2 regions of the Agrobacterium sp. NPDC090283 genome follow, and region 2 is predicted to be linked to the other one. Evidence: predicted binding sites of a transcription regulator. Region 2 holds the regulator's gene; the other holds the start of a gene.
The links. The regulator LexA, encoded in region 2, represses DNA repair genes until DNA is damaged. The targets are predictions, from matches to a motif close to TGTTCNNNNTGTGTTCNG.
Positions count from the first base shown of each region.

Region 1: the regulator LexA is predicted to act here: its motif matches at 3,829-3,846, upstream of recA (recombinase RecA).

Region 1 is NZ_JBIVYG010000010.1:159,683-166,079, forward strand. It holds gene alaS (alanine--tRNA ligase) at 1-2,447, opposite strand, end outside; gene recA (recombinase RecA) at 2,679-3,770, opposite strand; gene ACIQUH_RS16345 (carbohydrate kinase family protein) at 4,017-4,958, shown strand; gene ACIQUH_RS16350 (pseudouridine-5'-phosphate glycosidase) at 4,988-5,911, shown strand; gene ACIQUH_RS16355 (OmpA family protein) at 6,093-6,397, opposite strand, start outside.
Region 2 is NZ_JBIVYG010000001.1:538,101-544,497, reverse strand. It holds gene ACIQUH_RS02700 (TRAP transporter substrate-binding protein) at 1-986, shown strand, start outside; gene ACIQUH_RS02695 (TRAP transporter small permease) at 1,106-1,639, shown strand; gene ACIQUH_RS02690 (TRAP transporter large permease subunit) at 1,636-2,895, shown strand; gene lexA (transcriptional repressor LexA) at 3,143-3,865, shown strand; gene ACIQUH_RS02680 (glutathione S-transferase family protein) at 4,305-4,982, shown strand; gene ACIQUH_RS02675 (ComEC/Rec2 family competence protein) at 5,003-6,397, opposite strand, start outside.

The DNA of each region.
Region 1 (6,397 bases), on a different contig from region 2:
AGCAGCACGACGCCGGAACCGAGATTGGCCTTGGCCTCATCGGCAAGACCCTTGAGATCCTTCGCATCGATGCCGGACATGGATTTCGCCAGGAAATTGACACCCGCAACCTGCTTGACGTCGCTTGCGCCGGCATCCGCCGAACCGCCGCCCATGGCAAGCTTCCGGCGCGCATCCGCAAGTTCGCGCTCCAGCTTCTTGCGCTCGTCGAGCAGCCCTTCGACACGCGACAGCACATCGCCCGGCTGAACCTTCAGCGACGAAGCGAGTGCCTTCACCCGCTCATCCTGTTCGGAGAGATAGGCAAGCGCGCCCTGCCCCGTTACGGCTTCAAGGCGGCGCACGCCCGCACCAACGGCGCTTTCGCCGAGAATGCGGATGAGCCCGATCTGGCCGGTGGCCGCCACATGCGTGCCGCCGCAAAGCTCGACGGAATAAGGACGGTTGGCTTTTGCGCCATGCAGGCCGGTGCCCATGGAGACGACACGAACTTCGTCGCCGTATTTTTCACCGAACAGCGCCATCGCGCCCTCGGCAATGGCATCGTCGACGCTCATCAGACGGGTCACGACCGGCGAGTTCTGCAGCACGATTTCGTTCGCCATTTCTTCGACGACCTTCAGCTCCTCGGCCGACATCGGCTTCGGATGCGAAACGTCGAAGCGCAGGCGCTCGGGCGCAACCAGCGAACCCTTCTGGGCGACGTGCGTGCCGAGCACTTCGCGCAGCGCCTCATGCAGAAGATGGGTGGCGGAGTGGTTCGCACGCAGGCGCGAGCGGCGGTCATGATCGACCGTCAGCTGAACGGCATCGCCAACCTTGAGACCACCCTTAGAGACCGTGCCCAAATGCACGAACAGGCCTTCACCCCTCTTCTGGGTATCGGAAACGGCAAAGGCGCCATTGTCGCCGGAGATCACGCCGGTATCGCCCATCTGGCCACCGGACTCGCCGTAGAACGGCGTCTGGTTGACGACGACCTGCACGGTCTCGCCATCGGCAGCGCTCTCGACGGCCTTGCCGTCCTTGACGATCGCCTGGATGACGCCCTCGGCGGTTTCGGTGTCGTAACCGAGGAACTCGGTCGCGCCGAGTTTTTCCTTGAGCTCGAACCAGATCGTCTCGGTCGCCTTGTCGCCGGAGCCGGCCCAATGCGAGCGGGCTTCGGCCTTCTGGCGCTCCATCGCATCGGTGAAGCCGGAAATATCGACGCCGATTTCGCGGGCACGCAGCGCATCCTGCGTCAGGTCGAGCGGGAAGCCATAGGTGTCGTAAAGCTTGAAGGCGGTTTCGCCATCCAGCATGTCACCCTTGTGCAGCGTCGAGGTGGCATCGGACAACAGCGACAGGCCACGCTCCAGCGTCTTGCGGAAACGGGTTTCCTCAAGCTTCAGCGTCTCGGAAATCAGCGCCTCGGCGCGGACCAGTTCCGGATAGGCGCGGCCCATCTGCTGCACCAGTGCCGGCAGCAGCTTGTAGATCAGCGGCTCGCGCGCGCCGAGAAGCTCGGCATGGCGCATGGCGCGACGCATGATGCGGCGCAGAACGTAACCACGGCCTTCATTCGATGGCAGGACGCCATCGGCGATCAGGAAGGCGGACGAGCGCAGATGGTCGGCAATGACCCGGTGGCTGGCGCGCTTTTCGCCTTCGGCCGGAACGCCGGTTGCTTCGACGGAAGCCGCAATCAGCGCGCGGAACAGGTCCGTATCGTAATTGTCATGTTTGCCCTGCAGCAGCGCGGAAATGCGCTCCAGACCCATGCCGGTATCGATCGACGGACGCGGCAGGTCGATGCGCTCTTCCTTCGTCAACTGCTCATATTGCATGAAGACGAGGTTCCAGATTTCGATGAAACGATCGCCATCCTCTTCCGGCGAACCGGGCGGTCCACCCCAGATGTGATCGCCATGATCGTAGAATATCTCCGAACAGGGACCGCAGGGACCGGTATCGCCCATCGCCCAGAAATTGTCGCTGGTCGGAATGCGGATGATGCGGTCGTCGGAGAAACCGGCGATCTTCTTCCAGAGGTTAAAGGCCTCGTCGTCGGTGTGATAGACCGTGACCAGCAGACGGTTGCGGTCGATGCCGAATTCCCGGGTGATCAGGTTCCAGGCATGGGTGATCGCCTCTTCCTTGAAATAATCGCCGAAGGAGAAATTCCCGAGCATTTCGAAGAAGGTGTGGTGACGGGCGGTATAACCGACATTGTCGAGGTCGTTATGCTTGCCGCCGGCGCGCACGCATTTCTGCGCCGAAGCGGCCGTGGAATAAGGGCGGCTTTCAAGACCGGTGAAGACGTTCTTGAACTGCACCATGCCGGCATTGGTGAACATCAGTGTCGGATCGTTGCGCGGCACCAGCGGGCTGGAGGGCACGATCTCGTGTCCGTTCTTCTTGAAGTAGTCGAGAAAGGTCGACCGAATTTCATTCACACCGCTCATGCCCACACACCGCTCACAGCTGGAGTCCATCACCGCCACCCCCGAAGGATGGCTATATTGCAAAATCACTGGCTTTTATCGTCCGCACCCGGCCCTGTCCAGCCATGGAGGCGAAGCAAGACATATAGGCAAGGAAAAAGGGCCGCGCGAAGAAAAATCGCACGACCCTTTTGATCCATATCGGCTCGGCAAAGTCTCCGGGCGGCGATGCCCGGACCTTCGCAGACGGCATCAGCCCTCGTCGCTGCCGTCGTCGCCTTCGCCGGCGTCCGGGCCGCCATTCTGCAGGAAGCGGTCGGCAATCAGACCGGCATTCTGGCGCAGCGCCAGTTCGATCTCGTTGGCCGTATCCGGATTGTCGCGCAGGAAGGTCTTGGCGTTTTCACGCCCCTGCCCCAGACGCTGGCTGTTATAGGAGAACCAGGCACCGGATTTCTCGACGATACCGGCCTTCACGCCGAGATCGACCAGCTCACCGGTCTTGGAAACGCCTTCGCCATACATGATGTCGAATTCCACCTGCTTGAAGGGCGGCGCCATCTTGTTCTTGACGACCTTGACGCGCGTCTGGTTGCCGACAACCTCTTCGCGCTCCTTGACGGCGCCGATACGGCGGATGTCGAGGCGCACGGAGGCGTAGAACTTCAGCGCGTTACCGCCCGTCGTCGTTTCCGGCGAACCGAACATGACGCCGATCTTCATGCGGATCTGGTTGATGAAAATCACCATGCACTTCGACTTGGAGATCGAGGCGGTCAGCTTGCGCAGCGCCTGGCTCATCAGACGGGCCTGAAGACCCGGCAGGCTGTCGCCCATTTCGCCTTCGATTTCCGCCCGCGGCGTCAGTGCCGCAACGGAGTCGACCACGAGCACGTCCACCGCGCCGGAACGCACCAGCGTATCGGTGATCTCAAGCGCCTGCTCGCCCGTATCCGGCTGCGAGATCAGAAGGCCCTGCAGATCCACACCGAGCTTGCGGGCATAGACCGGATCGAGCGCATGTTCGGCGTCGACGAAGGCGCAGATGCCGCCCTTCTTCTGGGCTTCCGCAATCGTCTGCAGCGCCAGCGTCGTTTTACCGGAGCTTTCCGGACCGTAAATCTCAATGATACGCCCCTTCGGCAGACCGCCGATGCCCAGCGCGATATCCAGGCTGAGCGAACCCGTCGAAACGGTTTCCACTTCAACCACATTTTCATTGGAACCGAGCTTCATGATCGATCCCTTGCCGAACGACCGTTCGATCTGGGAGAGCGCCGCTTCCAGTGCCTTGCTTTTATCCACCGATTTATCCTCTACGAGACGCAAAGAATTTTGTGCCATCCGAACCACCTTTAGGTTATTGAAGCCGCACAGGCAATGAAGCAGTATGGAAACGGTATGTACTCTATTTGTTCTCATTTCGCAAGGCTGGGCCAGCATATTGAAAACAAATAGCGATAAGTCGTTTGTTCTGCTTTCGTTTTTCCGTGCCGGGCCTATAGCCGCAAACCGGATGCGAGGTCAGGAAGACATCAGTTTAGGCCGAATCGCCCGGTCTTTCCATCCGCCAGAGAGGGAAATACAAGCGTGAAGAAAATACTCGTTCTGGGCGGTGCGCATATCGACAGGCGCGGCATGATCGAGACCGAGACGGCGCCCGGCGCGAGCAACCCCGGCTCCTGGATGGAAGAGGCAGGCGGCGGCGGTTTCAACGCCGCGCGCAATCTCTCCCGCCTCGGTTTTCAGGTCCGCATCATCGCCCCGCGCGGCGGCGACGTGACCGGTGAGGCGGTTGCGGAGGCAGCACGGCAGGCGGGCGTTGAAGATACGCCGTTCACCTTCCTCGACCGCCGCACGCCAAGCTACACCGCCATTCTGGAGCGCGACGGCAATCTCGTCATCGCGCTGGCCGATATGGACCTCTACAAGCTCTTCACGCCGCGCCGCCTGAAGGTGCGGGCGGTGCGCGAGGCGATCACGGCGAGCGATATCCTGCTCTGCGACGCCAATCTGCCCGATGATACGCTGACGGCGCTCGGCCTCGTCGCCCGCGCCTGCGAAAAGCCGCTCGCGGCCATCGCCATTTCGCCCGCCAAAGCGGTGAGGCTGAAAGCGGCGCTCGGCGATATCGACATCCTCTTCATGAACGAGGCGGAAGCTCGAGCGCTGACCGGCGAGACGGCGGTCAATGTGCGCGACTGGCCCGACATCCTGCGCAAGGCCGGGCTTTCCGGCGGCGTCGTCACCCGCGGCGCAAGCGAAGTCCTGGCCTTCAACGGAACGGAAAAAGCAATCCTCCATCCGCCCCTCATCCGCGAGGTGAAGGATGTGACGGGGGCGGGCGACGCCATGGCATCGGGTTATCTCGCCGCCATCGCCGAGGGAAAGACGATTGCGGAAGCGTTGAGGCAGGGCGCGGCCGCGGCCGCCATCACCGTGCAGTCCCCCTTCGCCACCTCCCAGGACCTATCAAAAGACAGTGTCGACGCCATGTTGGGGCTTGTTCCCCAGGCGGAAATGCTGGCATGAACCCGCTTTTAAAAACTGGAACAGATGAAATGACCCGCCCCATCTCCCCGCTCCTGCCCATCGTCTATTCTGAGGAAGTCGCCGCCGCCAAGCAGCGCGGTGCGCCGATCGTCGCACTTGAATCGACCATCATCACCCACGGCATGCCCTATCCCGGCAATATCGAAATGGCGGAAAGCGTCGAACAGATCATCCGCGATCAGGGCGCGGTTCCGGCCACCATCGCGGTCATTCACGGCACCCTGCATATCGGCCTTGAGAAAGACCAGCTCGAGGCGCTGGCCCAGACCACCGACGCCATGAAGGTCTCGCGCGCCGATATCGCCTTCGCGATCGCCGAGCGCCGCACGGGGGCCACCACGGTGGCCGCCACCATGATCGCCGCCGCCCGCGCCGGCATCCGCGTTTTCGCCACCGGCGGCATCGGCGGCGTGCACAAGGGCGCGGAAGAGACCTTCGACATCTCCGCCGATCTGACCGAACTGGCCAAGACCGGCGTCATCGTCGTCTGCGCCGGCGCCAAGGCGATCCTCGATATTCCGAAGACGCTCGAGGTTCTCGAAACCAACGGCGTGCCGGTCGTCACCTTCGGCTCGGAAGAATTCCCGGCCTTCTGGTCGCGCTCCTCCGGCCTGCCGAGCCCGCTTTCGCTGAACAGCCCGGCGGCCATCGCCAATTTCCAGGCAACCCGCGAACAGCTCGGCATCGATGGCGGCATGCTGGTGGCCAATCCCGTGCCGGAAGAGGACGAAATTCCGCGCGAGGAGATGGAAATCTACATCAACCGCGCCATCTCCCACGCCGAGCGCGACGAAATCACCGGCAAAGAGGTCACCCCCTATCTGCTCGGCGACATTTTCCGCCTGACGGATGGCCGCAGTCTGGAAACCAATATTGCGCTGGTGCGCAACAATGCGCAGCTTGCGGCGGAAATCGCCGTGGCATTGAGCTGAGACAGCCGCCCATCCTTAATCATCCTCGGGCTTGACCCGAGGATCCACACTCCGGTGCAAATAAATGGATCCTCGGGTCAAGCCCGAGGATGACGTCGCATTGCTGGAAAGACTTGTCGCCAACAATAAAAGGCCCGGAGAGCTTGCGCTTCCGGGCCTTTGTTTTTCCTGTCGAAGCCTATCAGTTCTGGGCGACCGGCTTCACCAGCGGCGTCACGCGACGGATGGTGACACGGCGGTTCTGCTGTTCCGGGCCGAGCGTCTGGACCTTCAGGTAACGCTCGCCATAGCCTTGAGTCGCGAGGTTTTCCGGCGGGATGCCGTAAACGTCGGTCAGCACATTGGCGACGGAAGCGGCGCGCTCGTCGGAAAGAACGAGGTTGCTTTCATCCGAACCGACGGCATCGGTATGACCCTCGATCAGGAAGGTTTCCCCCGGGTTTTTGGTGAGCGCCTTGTTGATCGCATCCGCCACCTTGCGTAGCG
Region 2 (6,397 bases):
GCATGTTTTTGACCGGTACGGGACTGGCGCTGGCGGCGCCGGCCGTTCTGATGACGTCCCGCAACGCCCGGGCTGCCACGACGCTGACGCTCGGTCATGGTGCGGCGCCGGGCAATCCACGCACGCTGGCGGCCGCGAAATTCGCGGAACTCGTCGCAGAGAAAACCGAAGGCCGCGTGGCGATCAACGTCGCCGGTTCCGAAACGCTTGGCAGCGACGCCGCCATGCTGACCAGCCTGCGCACCGGGGCGCTGGATTTCACCGCCAACAGCCAGGGTCCGGTTTCGAGCGTTGTTCCCGAACTCGCGGCGCTCGGCCTGCCCTTCCTGTTCAGCAATGCCGATCAGGCGATCAAGGTGCTTGAGGGCGATGTCGGCGCATCGCTCGATGCGCGCTTCCAGAAGGTCGGCATCGTGCCGCTCGACTGGTGGGACAACGGCATCCGCCATGTTTCCAACTCCAAACACGCCATCACCAAGCCGCAGGACGTCGCGGGCCTGAAAATCCGCACGCCCGCCGACCCGATGACGATGGATATTTTCAAGGCGCTGGATGCGGCGACGGTTCAGATCGCCTTTGGCGAACTTTACATCGCGCTTCAGCAGGGCGTGGTGGACGGGCAGGAAAATCCGCTTGTCAACATCGAAAGCTCCAAGCTTTACGAGGTCAACAAACATATCAGCCTCACTGCCCATAAATGGGAATCCACCCCGTTCCTGATGTCCAAATTCGCCGAGGGGCGGCTGGGCAAGGATTTTGAGGCGGTCAAGGCGGCTGCGAAGGAGGCCGGGGCGCTTCAGCGCAAACTCTCGGCTGAAAAGGCAAGCGCGTCTCTGGCCGCATTCAAGGCCAATGCCGCTATCGAGGTGGTGGAAGACATCGACCACGCCGCTTTCGCGAAGGCCACCGCGCAGGTGCTGGAGACATGGAAGCAGAAGCCCTTCGGCGATTTCGTCGCTGAGCTTGAAAAAGCTGCCAAGGGCTGACGATCAGATGCCGGGCCGGCTCGTGCCGCCCGACCTCGCCTTCATGTCCACCGACAGGATCGGCGGGAGCGTCGCTCACGCCGACATTCATACGGTTTCAGTTTTCAGGAGATGCGCCAATGCTCGAAGGAGCCTTGTCCGCCGCCAATCGCGTTGACAGTTTCATCGCCATCCTCTGCCGCGTCATCATCGTGGCGTCAGGCATTCTGCTCACGGTCATCATGACCGCAAACGTCATCGTCCGCTATCTATCGACATCCGGCGGTCTGGATTTTGCGGAAGAACTGCCGACCATGCTGTTTCCATGGTTCATCGTCGCCGGCATTACCCTTGCGGCGCAGAACGGCGCGCATATGGCAGTGGAGTGGATCTATGACAAGTTCGACGAACGCGGCAAGGTGGGCGTTCTGCTGTTTGCCAATCTCGTGACGGTCGCAAGCTTCGTCATTCTCGCGCAACAGGCGCTTGTCGTCGCCGAGATCGCCGGCGCAGAAATCAGCCCCGTCCTGCAACTGCCCAACAGCATCGGCTATTATTCCATCGCCTTCGGCGCGGCATTGGTCTCCGTCACGACCGCAACAGCGAGCCTGCGCATTCTCTCCGGCGGCTGGCATGCCCGCCCGCACGGCGCAACCGAGGAGATGCCGCTATGACCATCGTGATGATCATTGCATTTTGTATTCTCATGATGATTGCGGTTCCGGTCGGCTACGCCCTGATCATCTCTGCGGGTGTCGCCGTGCTGTGGAACGGTTACGTGCCGCTTTCGATCGTGGCGCAGCAGGTTTACGACCAGACGCAGTCTTTTCCGATGCTGGCGCTGCCGTTCTTCATGCTCGCCGGCACGCTGATGCTCGGCGGCAAACTCGGAACCCAGCTTCTGGAACTCGCCTCCAAGGCCATGCAGCGCTGGCGCGGCGGCCCGCTTTCCACGACGGTCATTTCTTCGGTCGTGTTCGGCGGCGTTTCCGGCTCGGCGGTCGCCAATGCGAGTGCGCTCGGTTCGGTGCTCATTCCATGGCAGAAACGCCAAGGCTACCCTGCCCCCCTCTGTGCGGCCAACAATGCCACCTCGGCGGTCATCGACGTGCTTATCCCACCGTCGATCCCGATGATCCTCTATTCGCTGGTCAGCGGTGTCAGCATCGCCAATCTGTTCATAGCCGGCATTCTGCCGGGCCTGCTCATGGCAGTGGGCTTCATCTTCGTCTGCTGGGCCATCGCTGTGCGGCGGGGCTATGCCGTGCGTGACGAAAGTATCCGCAAGCGCGATCTGGCGCTCCTTGCATTCCGCAGCCTGCCGGCAATCCTTCTGCCGATCCTGATCATCCTCGGCCTGCGCTTCGGCTTTGCAACGCCGACGGAAGTCGCCGTTCTTTCTGTCGTCTATTCGCTCGTGCTCAGCATCTTCTTTTATCGCGATCTGACGTGGAAACGTTTCTGCGACAATTTCGTCGAGGCGGGCTCGGCAACCGGCGTCGTCATGCTGGTCATCATGGGCAGTGCGGCGGTAGGCTGGGTCCTCACCTTCGATCAGGCTCCCCAGCATTTCGCCACCTGGGTGGCGGAGAATATCTCCAACCCGATCCTGATCATTCTCATGATGAACATCCTGATGCTGATCATCGGGATGCCGCTCGATCTGCCGCCGTCGATCCTGCTTCTCGGACCGATCTTCGTGCCGCTTGCGGATATGATCGGGCTCGACCGGGTGCAGCTCGGCATGATGATGGTCATCAATCTCGGTATCGGGCTCTATACGCCACCGATCGGCACCACGCTCTTCATCTCGTCCTCCATCGCCAGAGCGCCGCTCGGCGCGACGACGAGGGAATTGTGGCCGTTCTTCACCATGGCGATGCTGCTTCTCATCGCGGTCAGCTTCATTCCTGCGCTCACGATCTACTGACACTCAGCCCGCAGCAAAATGGCAACGGAAACCATCGGCCGATTCTCCCCGGCCGATGGTTTTGGCGTTCGAGACACCTCGCTTAAGTAATCAAATCCGCTTTGTTCACGGTTTCGACGATCAAATCACCATCTGCGATACACCCTTCACGAAATTTTAGGGGATTGCGGAACACATATGGAACATATAGTGTTCGTTCTGTATTTGTTTCGCGACTTCAACGACGATTCTCAAGGGTGTTTTCCTCATGCTCACGCGCAAACAGCAGGAATTGCTTCTCTTCATTCATGAAAGAATGAAAGAGTCCGGCGTGCCGCCCTCCTTCGATGAAATGAAGGACGCACTCGATCTTGCCTCCAAATCCGGCATCCACCGGCTCATCACCGCGCTCGAGGAGCGCGGCTTTATTCGCCGGCTACCTAACAGGGCACGAGCGCTGGAAGTGATCAAATTGCCGGAGGCCTACACGCCGGGTGCGAGGCCGCAGCGCGGCTTTTCGCCCAGCGTCATCGAAGGCAGCCTCGGCAAGCCGAAGACGCCGGAACCGGCCCCTGCCCCCAAGGCGCCAGCCAATGATCTCGGCGGCGCCGTCACCGTGCCGGTCATGGGCCGCATCGCCGCCGGCGTGCCGATTTCCGCCATCCAGAACAACACCCACGATGTGGCCGTGCCGGTCGACATGCTGGGTTCGGGCGAACATTATGCTCTTGAGGTCAAGGGCGACTCGATGATCGAGGCCGGCATTTTTGATGGCGATACCGTCATCATCCGCAACGGCAACACCGCCAATCCGGGCGATATCGTCGTCGCGCTGGTGGATGATGAAGAAGCGACCCTGAAGCGTTTCCGCCGCAAGGGAGCTTCCATCGCTCTGGAAGCGGCCAATCCCGCCTATGAGACCCGTATTTTCGGACCGGACCGGGTGAAAATCCAGGGCAAGCTGGTTGGGCTGATCCGCCGTTATCATTAATTGACGGCGCCTTTTTTTCGGTGGGAGCGTCATCGGGAAAGATGACGCTCCCTTTGAAGCATCGCGGTTTGCTTTCTGGAACAATGCGGCTTTGCCGAAGTAAAGAGAAATCGTCCAGCGGATCGGCGCGTCTTTTGTCATGAAGGATGGTTCCGGATTCATGCCAGATGTTTTCGTTGTGCTGCAGGAAAGGGCAAAGAGGCGGCTGGTTGAATTCAAGGAAATGAGCACCCTTCATCTCCTTGAGCGAGGATGCAGGTTGCAAATCGCGTCGCCATATGTCTCGCCGTCATCTCCAGGTGGTGACGTGGATGCGCCTCTTTTTCCCTGACCTCACCTTCCCATCCATCAATGCCGCTTATGGGAGCCATGGATTATTTGCAATATTCCAAGGCCCATCCGCCGTTATAGAAATGCGCGTCATATCGGGGAGCACGTCATGTACGATCTTTATATTGCCAACAAGAACTATTCCTCATGGTCGCTGCGGCCGTGGGTATTGATGCGCACGCTCGGCATCGCCTTCGATGAAAAACTCGTTCCCTTCGGCGAAGGCGTTTCCTTCTCCACCTTCTCTCCGACCGGCAAGGTACCCTGCCTTGTCGATGAGGGAGTGACGGTTTGGGAATCGCTGTCGATCGCCGAATATCTGGCGGAGCGACACCAGGGCGTCTGGGCGAGCGACAAGCAGGCAAGGGCCTGGTCTCGTTCGGCGGCGAGCGAAATGCATGCGGGCTTTTCTTCGCTGCGCAATCTATATCCCATGTCGGTCGGCATTCGCGTAAAACCGAAGGGTGGCGACACCGGGCTTGCGGCCGATATAAAGCGCATCGATGCGCTGTGGAGCGAAGGTCTCGCGAAATTCGGCGGGCCTTATCTTGCGGGCCAGAAATTCACGGCGGTCGATGCCTTCTTCTGCCCGGTGGCCTTTCGTTTCCAGAGCTATGGGGCGGAACTTTCGCCCGCGGCAAAAGCCTATTGCGACCGGCTGCTTGCCCTTCCCGCCATGCGCGAATGGTACGAGGCCGGACTGAAGGAGACATGGCGCGACGCGGCGCATGAAGAGGAAATCGCCGGGATCGGCGACGTGACCGCGGATTTGCGCATAAGGGCCTGACGATCCATGCTGGCGGCACTTTATTGCGGCGCCGCCAGCAACCGGGTCACGGCATCAGGCAGGTCGTGTTCAAAATGGCCGCTTTTCCAGTCGTAATAGCGATGTTCGCTCCAGGGCCTGTCCATTCCGGCGATTGCGGCGCCCAACCTGCCGACCACCCCTGCCTGATCGCTGTCTGCGAAGTCCAGCTCCAGCGAACCGATCCGTCGCAAAATATCGCGATTCAACAGGAGCGCGCCCGAGCGGCATTGGGAGAAGGAGGTTCTGCGGGAAACGATGACGATATCGGCGATATCGCAGGCCTTTCCGGCAAAGCGACCGTCTTCCAGAACGATGATCCATTCGCCGCTTCCCGCGCGCGCTGCGCACCATATACCTTTGCTGCAGGTGAAAACACCGGGTGCGGCGTCTCTCAGGGCCACCGTCATCCGCCGGGCGACAGCGCTCATCTCTTTCGGATCGAGCTTCGCCTTCGTGGTCAAAGCCACTTTGGCTGTCTTGGTCTCGCTCTTGAGAAAGACCGGCGGCACAGGCTGTTCCGGCAAAAGCAGCGCCCTTTGCCACTGACCATAAACGAAACCCTGCGGCTGTGTTTTCGTCGTATAGACTTTACCGTCCTCCAGTAACGCCACCAGCTCACCATCCTCATGAACGAGCAGATCAGGCGGATTGCGATAGGCCGCGGCCGCCGACAGGCCAAAGGCGAGGAACAGAAACGGCATGCCCAGAAGCGCAAGCCGGCTGCGCAGCAATGTCAGCAGCAGAAAACCAGCCGAGGCGAGACCCAGAAACCAGTCATGGGGACGTCCCGTTGCCGCACTTCCTCCCCAGGACGCCACCTCCTGCGCAACCTCGATGACGAGGGCCATGCCGTAACCCATGACCTTCAGGAATGGCGCGTCGAGCCCGAAGGGCATCAGCAACATGGCGACAAGGCCGAAGGGCATGACGATGAGCGACATCAGCGGCATGGCGGCCAGATTGGCGAAAAGTCCATAGGTGGTGACACGCTGAAAATGCTCGACTGAATAGACCGCCGTCGAGAGCCCGCCGATCAGCGACGTCGTCATGACGCCGCCGATGATGGCGCCCGCCGTTTGCGCCACCGTCATCCATGCCGGTTTGCGCCCGATGAACAGACGTTCCCGCTCGGCGCGCCAGCGGCTCCAGGCGGCGTAGGAGGCGACGAGCGCGATGGTCGCGGCAAAGGACATCTGGAAGCTCGGCCCCATGATTTCCGATGGCGAAAAAGCAAGAATGACCAGCGCGGAAAGCGCCACATTCCGGAGGCTGAGCGAGGGTTGATCGAACAGCACCGCGATCAGCATCGCCGATGTCATCAACCAGGCGCGTTCGGCGGAGACGGCGAAACCGGAAATGAGATAATAGGCAAGTGTCATCAGGAGTGCGGCGAA